DNA from 3 places in the Brachymonas sp. KE5 genome. Region 1 is predicted to be linked to each of the others. Evidence: riboswitches for the same ligand, from Rfam matches in the RefSeq annotation. Region 1 holds a riboswitch; each other region holds the start of a gene.
The links. A riboswitch is a leader RNA that binds a small molecule or an ion and turns the genes downstream of it on or off. The one in region 1 is predicted to bind cobalamin.
Positions count from the first base shown of each region.

Region 2: linked by a shared signal. The riboswitch ahead of ACX36O_RS06210 (TonB-dependent receptor plug domain-containing protein) and the one ahead of ACX36O_RS03055 (bifunctional adenosylcobinamide kinase/adenosylcobinamide-phosphate guanylyltransferase) in region 1 are both predicted to bind cobalamin.
Region 3: linked by a shared signal. The riboswitch ahead of ACX36O_RS10205 (energy-coupling factor ABC transporter permease) and the one ahead of ACX36O_RS03055 (bifunctional adenosylcobinamide kinase/adenosylcobinamide-phosphate guanylyltransferase) in region 1 are both predicted to bind cobalamin.

Region 1 is NZ_CM173463.1:650,390-656,117, reverse strand. Features, by position in the region: gene bioB (biotin synthase BioB) at 1-570, opposite strand, end outside; gene bluB (5,6-dimethylbenzimidazole synthase) at 589-1,263, opposite strand; gene cobO (cob(I)yrinic acid a,c-diamide adenosyltransferase) at 1,393-1,962, opposite strand; gene ACX36O_RS03055 (bifunctional adenosylcobinamide kinase/adenosylcobinamide-phosphate guanylyltransferase) at 1,973-2,563, opposite strand; cobalamin riboswitch at 2,739-2,978, opposite strand; gene ACX36O_RS03050 (DUF904 domain-containing protein) at 3,109-3,417, shown strand; gene ACX36O_RS03045 (cell division protein ZapA) at 3,414-3,746, shown strand; gene ACX36O_RS03040 (sulfite exporter TauE/SafE family protein) at 4,090-4,914, shown strand; gene ACX36O_RS03035 (sulfite exporter TauE/SafE family protein) at 4,918-5,604, opposite strand; gene hemN (oxygen-independent coproporphyrinogen III oxidase) at 5,698-5,728, opposite strand, start outside.
Region 2 is NZ_CM173463.1:1,301,672-1,307,399, forward strand. Features, by position in the region: gene glnD ([protein-PII] uridylyltransferase) at 1-2,122, opposite strand, end outside; gene map (type I methionyl aminopeptidase) at 2,136-2,954, opposite strand; cobalamin riboswitch at 3,094-3,367, shown strand; gene ACX36O_RS06210 (TonB-dependent receptor plug domain-containing protein) at 3,563-5,581, shown strand; gene ACX36O_RS06215 (ABC transporter substrate-binding protein) at 5,681-5,728, shown strand, end outside.
Region 3 is NZ_CM173463.1:2,153,673-2,159,400, reverse strand. Features, by position in the region: gene ACX36O_RS10225 (cobalt-precorrin-5B (C(1))-methyltransferase) at 1-519, opposite strand, end outside; gene ACX36O_RS10220 (precorrin-8X methylmutase) at 547-1,242, opposite strand; gene ACX36O_RS10215 (sirohydrochlorin chelatase) at 1,264-2,217, opposite strand; gene cobM (precorrin-4 C(11)-methyltransferase) at 2,214-3,050, opposite strand; gene ACX36O_RS10205 (energy-coupling factor ABC transporter permease) at 3,123-3,761, opposite strand; cobalamin riboswitch at 3,914-4,136, opposite strand; gene alaS (alanine--tRNA ligase) at 4,235-5,728, shown strand, end outside.

The sequences.
Region 1 (5,728 bases):
CTCGGGCGCGGTGTCCAGGTTGTGGTTGTAGTAATCCAGACCGGCTTCCTTGAGCTGCTCGGCATGGTCCTTGGTCAGCATGCCCAGCGTGCAGCAGGCTTGCAGGCCCACGTCCTTCACCGTCTTGATCAGCGTGACCACGTTCTCGATGTCGCGGTCCTTGGGCGCGCGCCAGGCCGCACCCATGCAGAAACGCGTGGCACCCGCGGCCTTGGCCAGCTCGGCGGCCTCGCGCACCTTGTCGGCTTCCATCAGCTTGGTGGCATCGACGCCGGTGTCATAGTGCACCGACTGCGGGCAGTAGCCGCAATCCTCCGGGCAGCCGCCGGTCTTGATCGAAAGCAGCGTCGCAAATTCCACTTCGGCCGGATTGAAGTGCTCGCGGTGCACCTGCTGTGCCTTGAACATCAGCTCGGGGAACGGCAGCGCAAACAGCGCCTCGATATCCTCCACCGCCCAGCGGTTGGTGCTCTGCGGCACCGGCTGGTTGTTGCGCGGGGCGCAGAAATGCACGGTCTGCTCGCCGCCGGTATGGCAGGTGGCGGGGGAATGGGTGACAGGAGTGTCCATCTTCGGGCTTTCTCTACATCAATCGGAAGAATCGCAGCACGCATTGTCCGCTACCGGGCTTTGCCCAGGCTGACAAAGCCCCTGCAGGAACGGGGCACTGTGGCCCCAGCTATTGTCAAAAACCACATCCGCCAGCGGCATGCGGCTGGCCCAGCGCTGCTGCTGCAGCATGGGCGCATCATAAAACTCGGGCACCGGGCCGATGCACAGCAGCGCCAGCGGGCTGGCCCCTTCGGGCAGCTGCAGCAAGGCACCCAGCTCGTCGGGATCGAAAATCGACACCCAGCCCACGCCCAGCCCCTCCGCACGCGCCGCCAGCCACAGGTTCTGCAGCGCGCAGCCGACCGAAGCGATATCCATATAGGGCATGGTGCGCCGGCCGAACACATGGCGCTCGCGCCCGTCCGCCAGGCATACCGCGATCAGCTCGGCCGCCTCGCGGATCCCTTCGACCTTGAGCTTGAGAAAATCCTCCTCGCGCTCGCCCAGCGCACGGGCCGTGGCCACGCGTTCGCGCTCCACGCAGCCATGGATGCGCTCGCGCAGCCCCGCATCGCTGATGCGCAGAAAGCGCCAGGGCTGCATGAAACCCACGCTCGGCCCTGCATGCGCCGCCAGCAGCAGGCGCTCCAGCACCTCCGGCACCACCTGGGCACCCGGCGTGAAATGGCGCATGTCGCGCCGCTGCGCCATCACGCGGTAGATCGCGTCCCGGTCTGCCGCCGGATAGGCATGCTGGGAGGAGCCCCCCGCTTCGGCATCCGGCCGGCCGTCAGCATCGCCGCCTAGACACAGGGCAATGGAATCGTTCACGGTGTGCGCTCAGTCCTCGATGCCGCGCTGCGCCGGAATGCCCGCATCGAAGGCATGCTTGACCGGGCGCATCTCGGTCACGGTATCGGCGATGTCGACGATCTCCTGCGGGCAGCGGCGGCCGGTCAGGCACACATGCACATCGCGCGGACGGTTCTTCAGCGTCTCCACCACATCTTCCAGCGGCAGCCAGCCGTACACCAGCGGATAGGTGATCTCGTCGCACACCACCAGGAAATACTCGCCGCTCAGGATGGCGGCCTTGGCCTTCTCCCAGCCGTCGCGCGCCAGCTGCGCGGACTTTTCCAGATCCTGGCTCTTCCAGCTGAAGCCGTCGCCCAGCCCCTCGACTGGCACGCCGATCTGCTCGAACATGCGGTGCTCGCCAAAGCGCGCACTCGGCACCTTCATGAACTGGTAGATCTTCACCTTCTTGCCGCGGCCGGTGGCACGCAGCGCCAGGCCGAACGCGGCCGTGCTCTTGCCCTTGCCATCGCCGGTATTGACGATCAGGATGCCGCGACGCTCGCCATCGGACTTTTCGTACGGTTTCTCCTTGGGCGGTTCCTCGATTTTCATGGGCATCCTTTCAGTCGGAAGATTTCAATGTCAGCGGCAGACCTGCCGCCATCAGGGTCACGTGGCTGCACACGGCTGCCACGCGCTGGTTGAGTTCGCCAAGCGCGTCCACAAAGGCACGCGTCTCGCGGCCGAGCGGAATCACGCCCAGGCCGATTTCATTGCTCACGATATACAACGGACCGGGCCAGGCCCGGATGGCCTCCAGCAGATCGGCAACCGCGGCTTCCAGCCGCGCAGCATCGGCGACCGGCTGCACATCCTCCTGCTCCAGCGGCATCAACTGCTGCGTCAGCCAGAGCGTGAGGCAGTCCAGCACCAGTGCCACCTCCGGCGCGCCATGCTGGCGCAACAGGCCGGGCACGTCCAGTGCGCCGCCCCACTCCGCAGCCTGCAGGGTCTGCATGCGCGGCACGCGCCGGGCGCGATCCTGCTGGTGGCGCGCGATGCGCTGCTGCATTTCCTCGTCCCAGGGCAGTGCCGTTGCCAGATACAGGGCACGGCGCCCCGCATCCTGCTCCAGCCAGCGCGCCACCAACTGCTCGGCGCGCACCGTCTTGCCGGATTTCTGGCCGCCCAGGATCAGTTCGTGATGCCTCATGCCGCCCTCCACGGCTGCGCACGGCGCACGCCAGGGCGCAACCCGTTCAGGAGAGAAAGACCAAGAGAGAAAATGTCCGCCAGCACCGGCACCAATGCCACCATGAGAAAAGCCCGGAAAACCGCTGGCGCCCCGCCGCTGCATTCCGTTCCGGCGCCGGCCCGCAGGCAGGCGCCCCAAATCAAGCTTGCTGGCCGGTATCCGGGCTGACGGCATGGCAGCGCTGCCTTCCCGGCACCTGGCCAGTGGCGTGCGAGAACACTGCGGCAGCCGCTTCACAACCCGGGCTGCGCCGTATCACCGTTGCGGGGGCAGCGCAGGCCTGTGCCCTGCCAGCCATCCCGGCAGGACTCCTGCTTCCCGTTTACCCGGCGGCCACAACGACCTGCCAGGCACCAGCAATCCGGATATTGTAGGACGATTCGCCCCGTCCCTGAGGAAAGCCCCCATGGCGTCCCGGCGCCATCATCTACAATGTGCAACAAAGGGCCAGGCCTGCAGCTGCAGGCCACGCCAGCTATCTTGTTGCCTGTCGTTCCCGTGCCATGACCACTCCCCTCACCCCGCTCTCGCTCGACCAGGTCGCAGACCGCATGGAGCACATGCTGCTGCGCTACCAGGAGCTGCAGAAAACCGCCGCCCTGCTCCAGGGCCAGCTGCAGGAAGTTACCCAGGAGCGGGATTCGCTCAAGTCGCGCCTGTCGGCCGCCCGCGCGCGCGTCGACGCCCTGCTCGCCCGCCTGCCGGCCGAGCCGGTGGCAGCGCCGGCCGCCCCGGCGCCCGCCATGGCCAGCGTCTGGGGCCAGCAGCCCCCTGCCGCACAGCCTTCTTCTGCCAAGGATGATCCGCAATGAAGCAAATCGAAGTTCCGATCATGGGCCAGGCCTATGTGCTGGCCTGCCCGGAAGGTTCCGAAGACCGCATGAACGAGGCAGTGCAGCGCGTCGACACCGCCATGTGCAAGATCCGTGATGCCGGCAAGATCCGCGCACGCGACCGCATCGCCGTGCTCGCCGCCCTCAACATGGCCTTCGACCTGATCGAGAAGGAGCAGCAGATTGCGGCCATGCCCGCCCTCGCCGCCGAAGGCGAGGTACAGCCGGCCGAGTTGGTGCACCCCCGCATGCAGGCCCTGCTGCAGCGCATGGACGAGGCGCTGGCCGAGGACGGCCGCCTGATCTGACAGTCGTACACAACGCGCGGGCTTTTACATCTGCAAATTTCCCACGCGGGCCGATTTCATCCTAAAATGAAGGCGTCTGCAGCGAGCTTGGCTTTATATTTCCTTGAACCAATGCTCTCTGAGCCCGGGCTTGGTAGATCGCTCGGCCAGCGTGATCATCTCGCGTTAGATGAACCCAAGGCCTTGCTGCCCTCGCCCACCTGAACCCCTCCGTTCAGGATGACGGTCTGGCTCTGCTGCAGACACCTCTCAGCCGTCTGGCGCCCCTCGCGACAGACCCCAAGCCGCCCCCCGGGCGGCTTTTCGCGTTCGGAGCTCCGAACGCCTCAGCAGATTTCCCGCCATGATCCTCGAACCCATCACCATTGTCGAACTGGCCGCGCTCGGCCTCACCGGCGGCTTCATGGCCGGCCTGCTGGGCGTGGGGGGCGGCATGGTGCTGGTGCCCTTCATCACCTGGATCCTGGCCAGCCGCGGCGTCGACAACGAACTGGCCGTGAAGATGGCGATTGCCACTTCCATGGCCACCATCATCTTCACCTCCATCTCCAGCGTGCGCGCCCACCACAAGCGCGGCATGGTGCGCTGGGATCTGGTCAAGGGTATCGCCCCGGGCATCATGATCGGCGCACTGGTCGTCAGCATCGGCGTGTTCGCCCTGCTCAAGGGTGCCTGGCTGTCCGTGGTGTTCGGCGTGCTGGTGATCCTGGCGGCGCTGCAGATGTTCCTGGATCGCAAGCCCAAGCCCACGCGCCAGATGCCCGGCCGTGGCGGCCAGATGGCGGCCGGCAGCGTGATCGGCTTCCTGTCCGGCCTGCTCGGCGCCGGCGGCGGCTTCCTGAGCGTTCCCTTCATGACCTGGTGCAACGTCGCCATCCACAACGCCGTGGCCACCAGCGCCGCCCTGGGCTTTCCGATCGCGGTGTTCAACGTGATCGGCTACGTGCTGGGCGGCTGGAGCGTGGCGGGCCGGCCGGAATGGTCGGTTGGCTACGTCTGGCTGCCAGCCCTGGCCGTGATCGCCAGCTGCAGCGTGCTGATGGCCCCGCTGGGCGCACGCACCGCGCACGCCCTGCCGGTCAAGACCCTCAAGCGCATCTTCGCCGGCATCCTGATGCTGCTGGCGGTCAGCATGCTGATCAAGGGTATCCGCCTGCTGGGCGCGTAAACCTCAGGGCGTGGTGCACCACGGCGCCTGATCATGCATCAGGCCCATCCACAGCGCCACGCCGGCGCTGATGGCCAGCGCTAGGCCAGCCAGGCGAATGCCCCATTCGCCATCGCCCAGCTTGCGCATGCGCAGCAGCAGCCACGGGCCCGCCATCAGCGACACGCTGGTGCCCAGCACGAACAAGGCCATCACGGCTGCCCCCTGCCATACCACGCCGGTCAGGGCCGCCACCATCAGTGCCGAATACAGCAGGCCACAGGGCAGGAAGGCCCACAGCATGCCCACCAGCACCGGCCCGAAAGAACCGCCGCGCTGCTGCAGGCGCTTGATGCGCTCCCACACCTTGCGCGCCGAGCGATCCAGCCAGGCCGGCTGCCGCCCCTGGAACATCAGCAACACCCCGAGCACCAGCGCGGCGACGTGGATCGTGCTCCACACCGGCCGCAGCGCGGCACTCTGCACCGTCAGCCAGCCCAGGCCCTGCATGGTGGCCGCGGCCAGCGCGCCCAGGCCGGCATAGCCCAGCACCCGCCCCACCTGGAACAGCCCCATGGCCGTATTCTGCTGCGCCGGCCGTTCACCGGCCGTGACGCCGATCCCCGCGCATGCCGCGCCGCACATGGCAATGCAGTGCGGGCCGCCCGCCAGGCCCATCAGCAGGGCCGTGACGATCAATGATGCTTCCATACTTCTCTTTCATGCAAAACGGCCGGCACGGTATGCACCGGTGCCGGCCTTGCCATGGCAGTCCCTCTCACCCTGCCGGGTGTCTGCCACCGATCAGATGATTTTAGAGAATTTCACGCGGGTG
Region 2 (5,728 bases), 650 kb from region 1:
CCATTTCCACCAGCGCGCCGCGCTTGTGCGATTCCACCAGCGAATCCTGATCTGGATGGTGACCGCCGAGCACGCGCAGGGTGGCCTGGTACAAGTCTTCCAGCAGCTTGCCTTTCCAGCCGTTCCACACCTTGGGACTGGTGCCGCGGATATCGGCCACGGTCAGCAGGTACAGCGCCGTCAGGTAGCGCTCGTTGCCCACCTTGCGCGCAAAGGCGAGGATCACTTCCGGGTCACTCAGATCCTGCTTCTGCGCAATGGTGCTCATGCTCAGGTGTTCGCGCACCAGAAAGGCCAGCAGGTTGGTGTCGGGCTTGCTGATGCCGTGGTTCTTGGCAAAACGGCGGATTTCGCGCTCGCCGAGCAGCGAATGGTCACCGCCGCGGCCCTTGGCAATGTCATGAAACAGTGCGGCGGTGGACAGGATCCAGGGCGAGTCCCAGCCGGCGGCCAGTTGCGAGCACAGCGGATACTCGTGCGCATGCTCCACCTTGAAGAAGCGCCGCACGTTGCGCACCACCATCAGGATGTGCTGATCCACGGTGTAGACGTGGAACAGGTCGTGTTGCATCTGGCCCACGATCTTGCGGAACACCCACAGGTAGCGGCCCAGCACGGAGGTCTGGTTCATCAGGCGCAGCGCCTGTGTCACGCCGCTGGGCGCCTGCAGGATCTGCAGGAACTGCTGCCGGTTGACCGGATCGCGCCGGAAGGCACTGTCCATCAGCACGCGGGCGTTGAACAGGGCGCGCAGCGTGCGTGCCGACAGACCCTTGATGCCGACCGTCTGCTGCAGTACCAGAAAAGTTTCAAGAATGGCGTGCGGCTGCTCGCGGTAGAGCGTGTCGCTGACCACTTCGAGCAGGCCGTTGTTGTCGAGAAAACGCTCGTTGATCGGCCGCATTTCGCGCCGCTGCGCGCCCAGCGCCAGGTAGTCGGTGTGTGGCGTGGCCGTGCTTGCCACGGGGTTGACCACTTCCTGCGCGGCGAGCTGGGCGCCGGGTTCGCTCGCCTGCGGATCGCGTGCGGAGCTGCGTGCCTGCAGCGCACGCATGGCGCGGGTGACGGGCGCCGGGTCGTAGTTGCGTGTGTGGCCGGAATCGCGCAGGCGTTCGGCAATGTTCAGCAGCAGGATCTGGCTGAGCTGCGTGACGGCCTTGGCCGTCCAGTAATAGTGCCGCATCAGCGCTTCGCTGGGGCGGATCGGGCTGCGATCGTGGCCCTGGCGCGTCTGGCGTTCGATCGGGGTGTAGCCGAAAAGCTCGGCCACCAGTGTCTGCATGTCGAACACCAGCCGGTCTTCACGCCGGTTGGCCACCATGTGCAGGCGGGCGCGGATCAGGCTGAGCAGGGTGTAGTTGCGCTTGATCTGCTTGGCCTCGTAGCGTGTCATCAGGCCGTGGCGCGTCAGCGCATCCCAGGTGGTGCCGTAGCCGGCTGCCTTGGCCACCCACAGCACGATGTGCAGATCACGCAGGCCGCCGGGAGATTCCTTGCAGTTGGGCTCCAGCGCATACGGCGTGTTGTCGAACTTGGCGTGGCGCTGACGCATTTCCAGCGTCTTGGCCAGGTAGAAGGCATAGGGCTGCATGGCGCTGTCGTAGGCCGCGCTCAGCTGGCGGTACAGGGCCTGCGGGCCGAAAATCAGCCGGCGCTCCAGCAACGAGGTCTGCACCGTGATGTCGCCTGCGGATTCGCTCAGGCATTCGGACAGGGTGCGTACGGCCGAGCCGATTTGCAGGCCCACATCCCAGCAGCTGCCGATGAAGGCGCTGACGCGTGCCTGGACCGGGTCGTGCGCCGGGGAAGGGGAGGCTGCATCCGGCAGCAGCACCAGCACGTCGATGTCGGAATGCGGAAACAGCTCGCCGCGGCCATAGCCGCCCACCGCGACCAGCGCTGCCTTGTCGCGATCCAGCCCATGCAGGCGCCACAGGGCCAGCAAGACGTTGTCGGTCAACTGGGTCAGCTTCTTGAGCGTGCCCAGCACGCCGCGCATGCGGCGGTAGCCGATGTCCGGATCGCGGAAATGCGCGAGCAGGTCCGCCTTGTCCCGCGCATAGCCGTCTCGCAGCGCCTGCAGCGCCTCCGGGGCAACGGCGTCCTGGCTCGGTGCGTGCATGGTCAGGACGGGTTCAGGTGCGGATGGCGCTGACGAAGTCCGGCAGCGCCGGCATGCCTTCCGACACGGTCAGCACTTCGTAGCCGGTTTCGGTCACGACGATGGTGTGTTCGTACTGGGCCGACAGCGAACGGTCCTTCGTCACGATGGACCAGCCGTCGTTCGATTCCTTGATCTCGCGGCGGCCGGCGTTGACCATCGGTTCAATCGTGAAAATCATGCCGGGCTGCAGCTCTTCCAGCGTGCCGGGCTTGCCGTAGTGCAGTACCTGCGGTTCGGTATGGAATTCCTGTCCGATGCCGTGGCCGCAGAATTCGCGCACCACGCTGTAGCCGTGGCTTTCGACGTATTTCTGGATGGCGCTGCCGATATCGCCCAGGCGCGCGCCCGGCTTGACTTCGACAATGCCTTTCCACATCGACTCATGGGTGACGCGGCACAGACGGCGCACGAACGGGGGCGCAGCATCTTCGCCGCCCACGATGAACATGCGGCTGCTGTCGCCATGCCAGCCGTTGGTGATGGGGGTCACGTCAATGTTGACGATATCGCCTTTTTTCAGCGGCTTGTCGTTGGGGATGCCGTGGCACACCTGCTGGTTGACCGAAGTGCAGATGGACTTGGGGTAGGGCGTGTGGCCCGGGGGCGCGTAGTTGAGCGGCGCAGAAACGGAACCACGGCTGGAGGTGTACTCCTCGCACAGGCGGTCGATCTCGTTGGTGGTGACGCCGGGGACGATGTGCGGGCCGATATAGTCGAGCAGCTCGGCCGCGAAACGGCAGGCCACCCGCATGTGATCGATTTCTTCGGGTGTATGAATCTTGATGGTCATGGGGCGCAATTATCCTGCAATGCGGCATCCCGCGTGGGCAAAGGGGCGTTGCGTACAGGCACTTGAACGGCAAAGTTTTGCCCATTTCGTGGGCAGCGACAGGGTTTGTAATTACAATCGGTCACGCATCGGCGTGTGGCCGGTGCACTAGACCACAGGTGCCTGCAGGCGCCGGCTGCGGCCGGAATGCGCAGGTTAAACGGGAACCGGGTGCGCGTTGCATGGCAACGTCAGGCCCGGACTGCCCCCGCAACGGTAAGCGAGTGTGGGTGTATCAGGCTGCGCCAATCGATGGCGCGGCAGCCACTGCAGGTGCGGTGCGGCGTTGTGCAAGGCAACGCGCGCGCCGCCTGTGGGAAGGCGATGCACCAGAACTTGCGAGTCCGGATACCGGCCTGTTGTTGTGGATGCTGTCGGATCAGGGTTGCGACAGCTTGAACCTGGCCGTCTGCGGGGAGCAGACAGAACATCGCTTGTTTCTTCCGGCATCGTCGTGACAACGCAAGCAGGCTTTGCATGGCCTGTGCGATGTCGTGCAATGCCTGCAGCGAAACTGTCTGCGTGCAGCGTGGCCATCAGGAAAATCGAGAGTGGCTTTGAAAATGAAAATGGAATCCATCCGCCTGGCAGGCTTGCTTTTCTGCCTGACGCCGGTTGCTGCTGCCGTGGCGCAGACGGCAGGGCCTGTTGAGGTTGTGGCTGCATCGCAAGACACTGGCGCCAATGCAGACACCTATCGCGTCGTCGTAACGGGCGCACGATCGGAAATGCGCCTGAAGGATACGCCACAGCGTATCGAGGTGGTTACCCGCAAGGAAATCGAGCAGACACCCCACCACGATCTGGCTGACCTGCTGGACAAGACCGCCAACGTCGATATCAAACAGTATCCGGGCATGAATGCTGCCGTTTCCGTGCGCGGTTATACGCCCAGTTCTCCGATGGTGGGTGAGTCGTGGCAGACGCTGTTTCTGCAGGACGGCATCCCTGCCATCAAGGACAACATTGGCCTGATTCCCAGCCAGGGGGCCGCTCGGGTCGAGGTGCTGCGCGGACCGTCTTCTGCTTTGTATGGCGCACAAGCCATGTCTGGCGTTATCAATGTGATTCCGGTTCGCCGTACTGGCGATCTGCAGGGCGGGGTTGGCGTTTCTGTCGGCAACTTCAAGCATCGTTCGGTGCAAGCGGATATTGGCGGTGCACTGACTCCGTGGCTGAACCTGGACTATTTCGGATCATGGCAGAAGCAGGGTGACTACAAGTCCGGCGATGGCACGCGCTGGAACAACAGCGCTGCCACTCAGTACAGTCACGGACTCCGGCTCGGTTTTGAACTTGCTCCGGGCTGGACACTTGACGCTCGTGCAGATGTGGCGCGCGGCGATGATGTTGGGAACCCTGGTGCCTGGTCGGAGTATGACGGCAAGCCTACTGTCAAGGATGTGAAGCGCGATTTGTACAGTGCCAAGCTCAAGGGGGTGATGGGGCAACATGCGTTGAGCGCGGCTGTCTATTCCGGCAAGGAAACCAACACTACTTACAAGGCGCCGCCAAGCGGCCAGCGTCCGCTGGATTTCGATGCAAAAATCACCTGGCAGGGCGCACAACTCAAGGATGAATGGACCTGGGCGGATGGCTACAAGCTGGTGTATGGTGTGGATTACGACCAGACCAAGGCCGGATCGGTCAGCTACCTGTTCGGTCCCGCAACGGTTTACAACCCCGACAGCAAGCTGCAGACGACTGCCATCTACGCGCAACAGCATATGGCATTCAATAACGATCAGACCAACGTGTACGTGGGTGGACGTTATGACCGCTTCAAGCTGTCCACCTTGCCGACGGCCCTGCTGCCCAACAATACGCCGCAAAGCCGGACATTCAACCAGTTCAGCCCGAGCGCGGGTATCAAGCACTACTTTACGCCGATGGTGGCCGTGCACGCCTCGGCCGGCAAGGGCTTCATGGCGCCCAGCGCATGGAAGCTGGCAGGGGACTACTCCACGTTCTCGAACTACCGTGGCAACCCCAACCTGAAGCCCGAGAGCAGCCGCAGCGCGGATATCGGCGTCACGCTGGAACAGCCTGACTGGAACGTTGACCTGACCTTTTATGACACCCGCGTCAAGGACAAGATCGTCAGCTACAAATATCAGGAAGCAGGCAAAGGCTACACCAGTTGGATCAACGCAGATCAGGCCCGCATGCGCGGACTCGAACTCACGGCAGGCTGGGACATCAATCCCAATCTCAAACTCGGATTGGGTTATACCCATAGCCTCCGCGCCGAATCAGAGAGCAAGGGTGTATGGAAAGATCTTGAGTACGTACCCAAACACAGTGCACGCTTGACACTGGACGGCAACTGGGACAAGTTGCACACGCGAGTGGGCGCCCGTTATACCGGCAAGGCCACCAAGAGCGCCTTCTTTGCCGACTGGAGCAGTACCACCAAGCAGTACCCGGGCTACACCCTGTGGGACGCCAGCGTGGCCTACCGCTTCCTGCCGAATCACACCCTGAGCTTCAGTGTCGACAACCTGTTCGACAAGAATTACGAGTCGGTTCCCGGCTATGCCATGCCCGGCCGCGAGTTCAAGCTGGGTTACCGCTGGGACTTCAAGTAAGCTGCCGGCATGACTGTGTGGCACACGCCCGAATCCGCTGAATGTTCGCCCGTTCCGCCGCCTCGGCGGGGGCGGTGGGGCGTTACGGTGGCGGCTGGCGTGTGTCTGCTGGCAACGCTAGGGGGCTGCCAACCGGCCGACAAACCC
Region 3 (5,728 bases), 1.3 Mb from region 1:
ATTGGTGGTCTTCTTGGCCATGTCCTGCCCGCCGGGCACGCTGATCGTCACCTCCAGCCCGTGGCGCTGCAGCAGGTCGCTGCCCAGCTCGTCCAGTGCCTCGCGCAGGTTGTCGGCAATGTTCTGGCGCGGCACCGGGTTGATGGCCGGGCCGCCCACTTCCAGGCCCAGGCCGGGCATGGTCACCGTGCCCACGCCTTCGCCGTTGCGATAGACGATGCGGCCGACCTGCCCTGGCAGCACGCGCAGGTCCACCGTGAGGTGGGCCTTGTCGGTGCAGTCGGGATCATCGCCGGCGAACTTCTCGATCCAGGCACGGGCATGGCGCTCCACGCCTTCGCCCTCGACCATCCCCTCGCCCACGGCAAAGCTCACGCGGTCGCCATTGGGCAGCAGGCTGGTGATATGGGGCGGAACCAGGCCATGCACCATGCCCACGGCGCAGGCCCGTGCGGCTGCGGCCGAACAGGCCCCGGTGGTAAAGCCGGTGCGCGTGCCTTTCTGGGGTTTGCCTTCCATGCTTGAAAGCTCCGTGGTCAGAAGGCTTCAGGCAGCCACGGCCTGCTTCTGGCGCGCCTCGGCCAGCGCCAGCAGTGCGTGCAGCGCAGCCACCACCAGCGTGGAGCCGCCCTTGCGCCCGCGGATCACGATCCACGGCACTTCCTGCACTTCGGCCATCAGATCCTTGCTTTCGGCGGCAGAGACAAAACCCACCGGCATGCCCACCACCAGCGCCGGGCGCACACCTTCCTCGCGGATCAGGCGCACCAGCTCGATCAGCGCGGTGGGAGCATTCCCGATCCCGACAATGGCGCCATCCAGCAACCCCAGCCGATGCGCCTTGCGCATGGCCTGTACGGCACGCGTGGTGTCTTCCTGCTGCGCCTGCGCGATCACGTCGGCATCGCTGATGAACTGGTGCGTCATCACGCCGAAGTGCGACAGCCGTGGCTTGGAGAGCCCGACGCAGATCATTTCCACGTCCGCCACCATGGCGATGCCGCCGCGCGCCTTGGCATCGAGCAGCGCCTGCAGCCCGGCCTCGACCGCATCGGGATGGAAGTCCGTCAGGCCGTTGAATTCGAAATCGGCGTTGGCATGGATCATGCGGCGCACGATGGGCCACTGGCCTTCGGTATAGACGTGCGGGCCGGCTTCGCTGTCGATGATGGCAAAGCTGTCATGCTCGATGACCTGGCCGGCGCGCGTGAGCTGCTCGGTAACAGTGTTGATGGTGCTCATGGCAAACCCGTGAAGTGCGAATCAGTGGTGGGACACATGCGTGCAGTGGCGCACGGCGTCGTTGCCGTCGTCGCCATGGTCGTGTGCATGCGCATGGTGGTGCCCGTCGTGCGAATGGTCATGTCCGTGTTCGCCATGCGCATGATCATGGTGATCATGGCTGTGCGGCACATACCCCGCCACGTCATAGCGCACCGTCGCATGCGGCGCGCCGCGCAGCCACTTGTCCACCCGCTCGTCCAGCAGCGCAAACACCTCCGGCTCGAAGCCGAAATACTGGCTGTGCGCAAAGCGCAGCTGCGGATACTGCTTGCGCAGATGCTCCACCTGGCGGTCGATGCGGTGCATCAGCGTGCCGGTGAACAGGTAGTAGGGCAGGATCACGATCTGCGTCATGCCCAGCAGCATGTGCCGTTGCACCACGCGTTCCAGGCGCGGGTAGGTGATGCCGGTAAAGGCCACATCCACCAGCTCGTGATCGGTTTCCTCCCACAGCCAGCGTGCCATCTTGGCGACCTCGCCATTGGCCTTGCGGTCGCTGGAGCCGCGTCCCAGCAGGATCACGCCGGTGCCTTGCGGATCGGGCATGTCCAGCCGGTGCATGGCATGGCGCAGCTTGCGGCGCAGCACCGTCAGCACCGGCTCGCAGGCGCCCAGATGCGGTGCATAGTCGAACTGCACTTGCGGAAAGCGCTGGCGCGCCTGCTCCAGGGCATAGGGAATGTCGCCTTTCACATGGCCGGCGGCGTTCAGGATCAGCGGCAATACGAGCACTTTGCCATCATGCTGCTGCGCATGGGCGGCGGCACGGTCGAGGCCTTCGTCCAGCAGCACATCGGCAAACTCGATAAAGCACACCTCGATGTGCCACTCGGGCCGGTCCTGGCGCCAGCGGCGTGCGAATTGTTCGATTTCTGCGTTGCCGCCCGGCTCGCGCGAGCCATGGCCAACCAGCAGCAGGGTAGGAGTCGTCATGTCGGGGTTCCGGAGGAAGAGGGGGAAACGTCATCCGCAGGCGCACTGGCGCGGCGGAAACGGTGGGTAAAGCCGGCGTCATACAGGCGCGACTTGGTCAACTCGGGCCACTGGCGGGCACCCAGTGTGGGGCTGGCGATGATCATGCTCTGGCTCACCACGCCGGCCTCGCGGCAGATCGCCTTGATGGTGGACAGCGTGCCGCGCAGGATGCGCTCCTCGCCCGGCCAGCTCGCCTTGTGCACCACCAGCATGGGCGCGTCCTCCGGCCAGCCGGCGGCGCGCAGTTCGCTCTCGACCTTGTGCAGCAGGGTGATGGAGAGGTAGATGCACAGCGTGCAGCGATGCTGGGCCAGTTCGCGCAGGCTTTCGCCTTCGGGCATGGGCGTGCGGCCTTCCACGCGCGTGAGGATCACGGTTTGCGTCACCTCGGGCAGTGTCAGGCTCTCCACCGCCGCAGCGGCCGAGGCCATGGCCGAGGTCACGCCCGGCACCACCGCGATCGGTATGCCGGCCGCATCCAGCGGCTGCGCCATCTCGATCAGCGTGCCGTAGAGCGAAGGATCGCCCGTCTGCAGGCGCACCACCACGGCGTGCTGCTGCGCCTGCGCGATCAGCCAGGCGCAGATCTGCTCCAGCGTCATGTCCTTGCTGTCGGCGATCACACAGCCGGCAGGCGCCCAGCGCGTGGCGGCCTCGCTCACCAGCGAGCCGGCAAACAGGATGGCACCGGCCTGCGCGATCAGGTCGCGCCCTTTGACGGTCAGCAACTCCGGATCGCCGGGGCCGGCGCCGACAAACCAGACCTTGCCTGGCAGGGAAGAGAATTGCATGGGAAAAACCAGAAACAGAAACGGCAAAAGCCCGGCCCGCACACTGCAGGCCGGGCCGGCGGACGGCAGTGATCAGGCAGCAGCCGTCACGCGCTCATCCAGGCACAGCTGGGCCCAGTTGCTGTCCTTGAAGCCGCGCGCAGCGCGCACGATGGCCAGCGTCACCAGCGGCTCGACCAGCACCAGCGCCAGGTAGCTGGCGGCAAAGGTGGCCCAGTTGGCCAGCGGCGTGGGTTCGGTGCCCATGGACAGCCAGAAGCCCACCATCAGCGTCACGCCGGCGTAGAAGGCAAAGTCCAGCTTCACGATGTTGGCCACGGTGAACTTGCCGGCCAGGCGCTTGCCCAGGCCGTAGTGCACGGCAGCCAGCGGCACCATCAGCGACAGGCTGTTCACGGCCAGATGCGCCAGATCCTGCGGATCGAACAGCAGACCCTGCAGCAGCAGGCCAAAGGCAAAGCCGAACAGCGTGGGCACGAAGCCCAGCAGCAGGTAGATCGGCATGGCGCCGACGAAGTGCAGTTCCGATGCGCCAACCGGCATGTGGAACACCTGCATGAAGATGGAGAAGAACAGCGCCGCCAGCGCGGTGCGCAGCAGCAGGGCCGGGCGCTTGACCAGCGCGGGCGCGCAGGCAGCCAGCATGCCGACGGCTGCGACGTTGGCAAAGGCGATCTTGGCGGAGGAGAGAATGCCGGGTTCGATGTGCATGATTGCTTCCTTTTAGTAACACCCTAGAAGACCAGCCGGGGCTGGCATACAGTCTGCCGCGCTGGCAGGTGGGTATTGAAGGAAGCGCGATGCCGGGAAGAAAAAGGGGGAAGTCCGGCTGTGCACTGCCCGCATCGCCCTCCGCAACGCTGACAAACGTGTCACAGCAGGCCGGTCTCCGGGCTTGCCAGTTCCTGCACAGGGCAGGGGGCCTGCAGCACCTTCCCGGCCGGAAGCGACCAGTGGCATCGAGCTGCAAGCTTGACTGACATACCGTTGCGGGGGCAGCGCTGGACTTGGCCTCGGCCTTACCAGCTTCCCGTTTCATCCGGACGGACATGACTCCATCCGGACACCTGCATGTATGCATAATTATAGGCGGCCTCCTGCTGAAAATGGCTGCGCACCTATAATCTCGGGCAGCACATTTCGTTCCCCATACAGCCTTTTGCGGCCGTTCGGCCGTCCCCAGCATGAGCACCCCTTCCCCCATGACCGTTGCGGACATCCGCAAGACCTTTCTCGACTTCTACGCCAGCAAGGGCCACACCATCGTCGAATCCAGCCCGCTGGTGCCGGGCAACGACCCGACGCTGATGTTCACCAACTCGGGCATGGTGCAGTTCAAGGACGTGTTCCTGGGCACCGACAAGCGTCCCTACAACCGCGCCACCAGCGTGCAGGCCTGCCTGCGTGCTGGCGGCAAGCACAACGACCTGGAAAACGTCGGCTACACCGCACGCCACCACACCTTCTTCGAGATGCTGGGCAACTGGTCCTTCGGCGACTACTTCAAGCGCGAAAGCATTGAATGGGGCTGGGAACTTCTCACCCAGATCTACGGCCTGCCGCCCGAGCGCCTCACCGCCACCGTCTACGCCGAAGATGACGAAGCCTACGACATCTGGAAGGACGTGATCGGCCTGCCGCCCGAGCGCATCATCCGCATCGGCGACAACAAGGGCGCGCGCTACAAGAGCGACAACTTCTGGATGATGGCCGACACCGGCCCCTGCGGCCCCTGCTCCGAGATCTTCTACGACCATGGACCCGAAATCCCCGGTGGCCCGCCCGGCTCGCCCGAAGAGGATGGCGACCGCTTCATCGAGATCTGGAACCACGTGTTCATGCAGTTCGAGATGCACGAGGATGGCAGCGTCACGCGCCTGCCCGCGCCCTGCGTGGATACCGGCATGGGCCTGGAGCGTCTGGCCGCCGTGCTGCAGCACGTGCACAGCAACTACGAGATCGACCTGTTCGACACCCTGATCAAGGCCGCCGCGCGCGAAACCGGCTGTACCGACCTGGACAACCCCTCGCTCAAGGTGATCGCCGACCACATCCGCGCCACCGCCTTCCTGGTCAGCGACGGCGTGCTGCCTGGCAGTGAAGGCCGCAGCTACGTGCAGCGCCGCATCATCCGCCGCGCCATCCGCCACGGCTACAAGCTGGGCCAGCAAAAGCCCTTCTTCCACAAGCTGGTGCCCGATCTGGTGGCGCTGATGGGCGATGCCTACCCGCGCCTGAAGGCGCAGCAGGCGCAGGTCATGGCTGCGCTCAAGGGCGAGGAAGAGCGTTTCTTCGAGACCCTGGCCAAGGGCATGGAAATCCTGGACGACGCCTTGATTGCCGGCCGCCGCGAACTGCCCGGCCATGTCGCCTTCAAGCTGCACGACACCTACGGCTTCCCGCTCGACCTGACGCAGGACGTCTGCCGCGAGCGCGGCGTGACGGTGGACGAGGCCGGCTTCGAGGAAGCCATGCAGGAACAGAAAGCCACCGCCCGCGCGGCCGGCAAGTTCAAGATGGACAAGCTGCTCGACTACAGCGGCGAGGGCAATGCCTTCACCGGCTACGAGCAACTGGGCGGCGAGGCCAAGGTCGTGGCCCTGTATGTCAATGGCGAACCCGCGCAGCAACTCGATGCCGGCCAGCAAGGCGTGGTCGTGCTCGACACCACGCCGTTC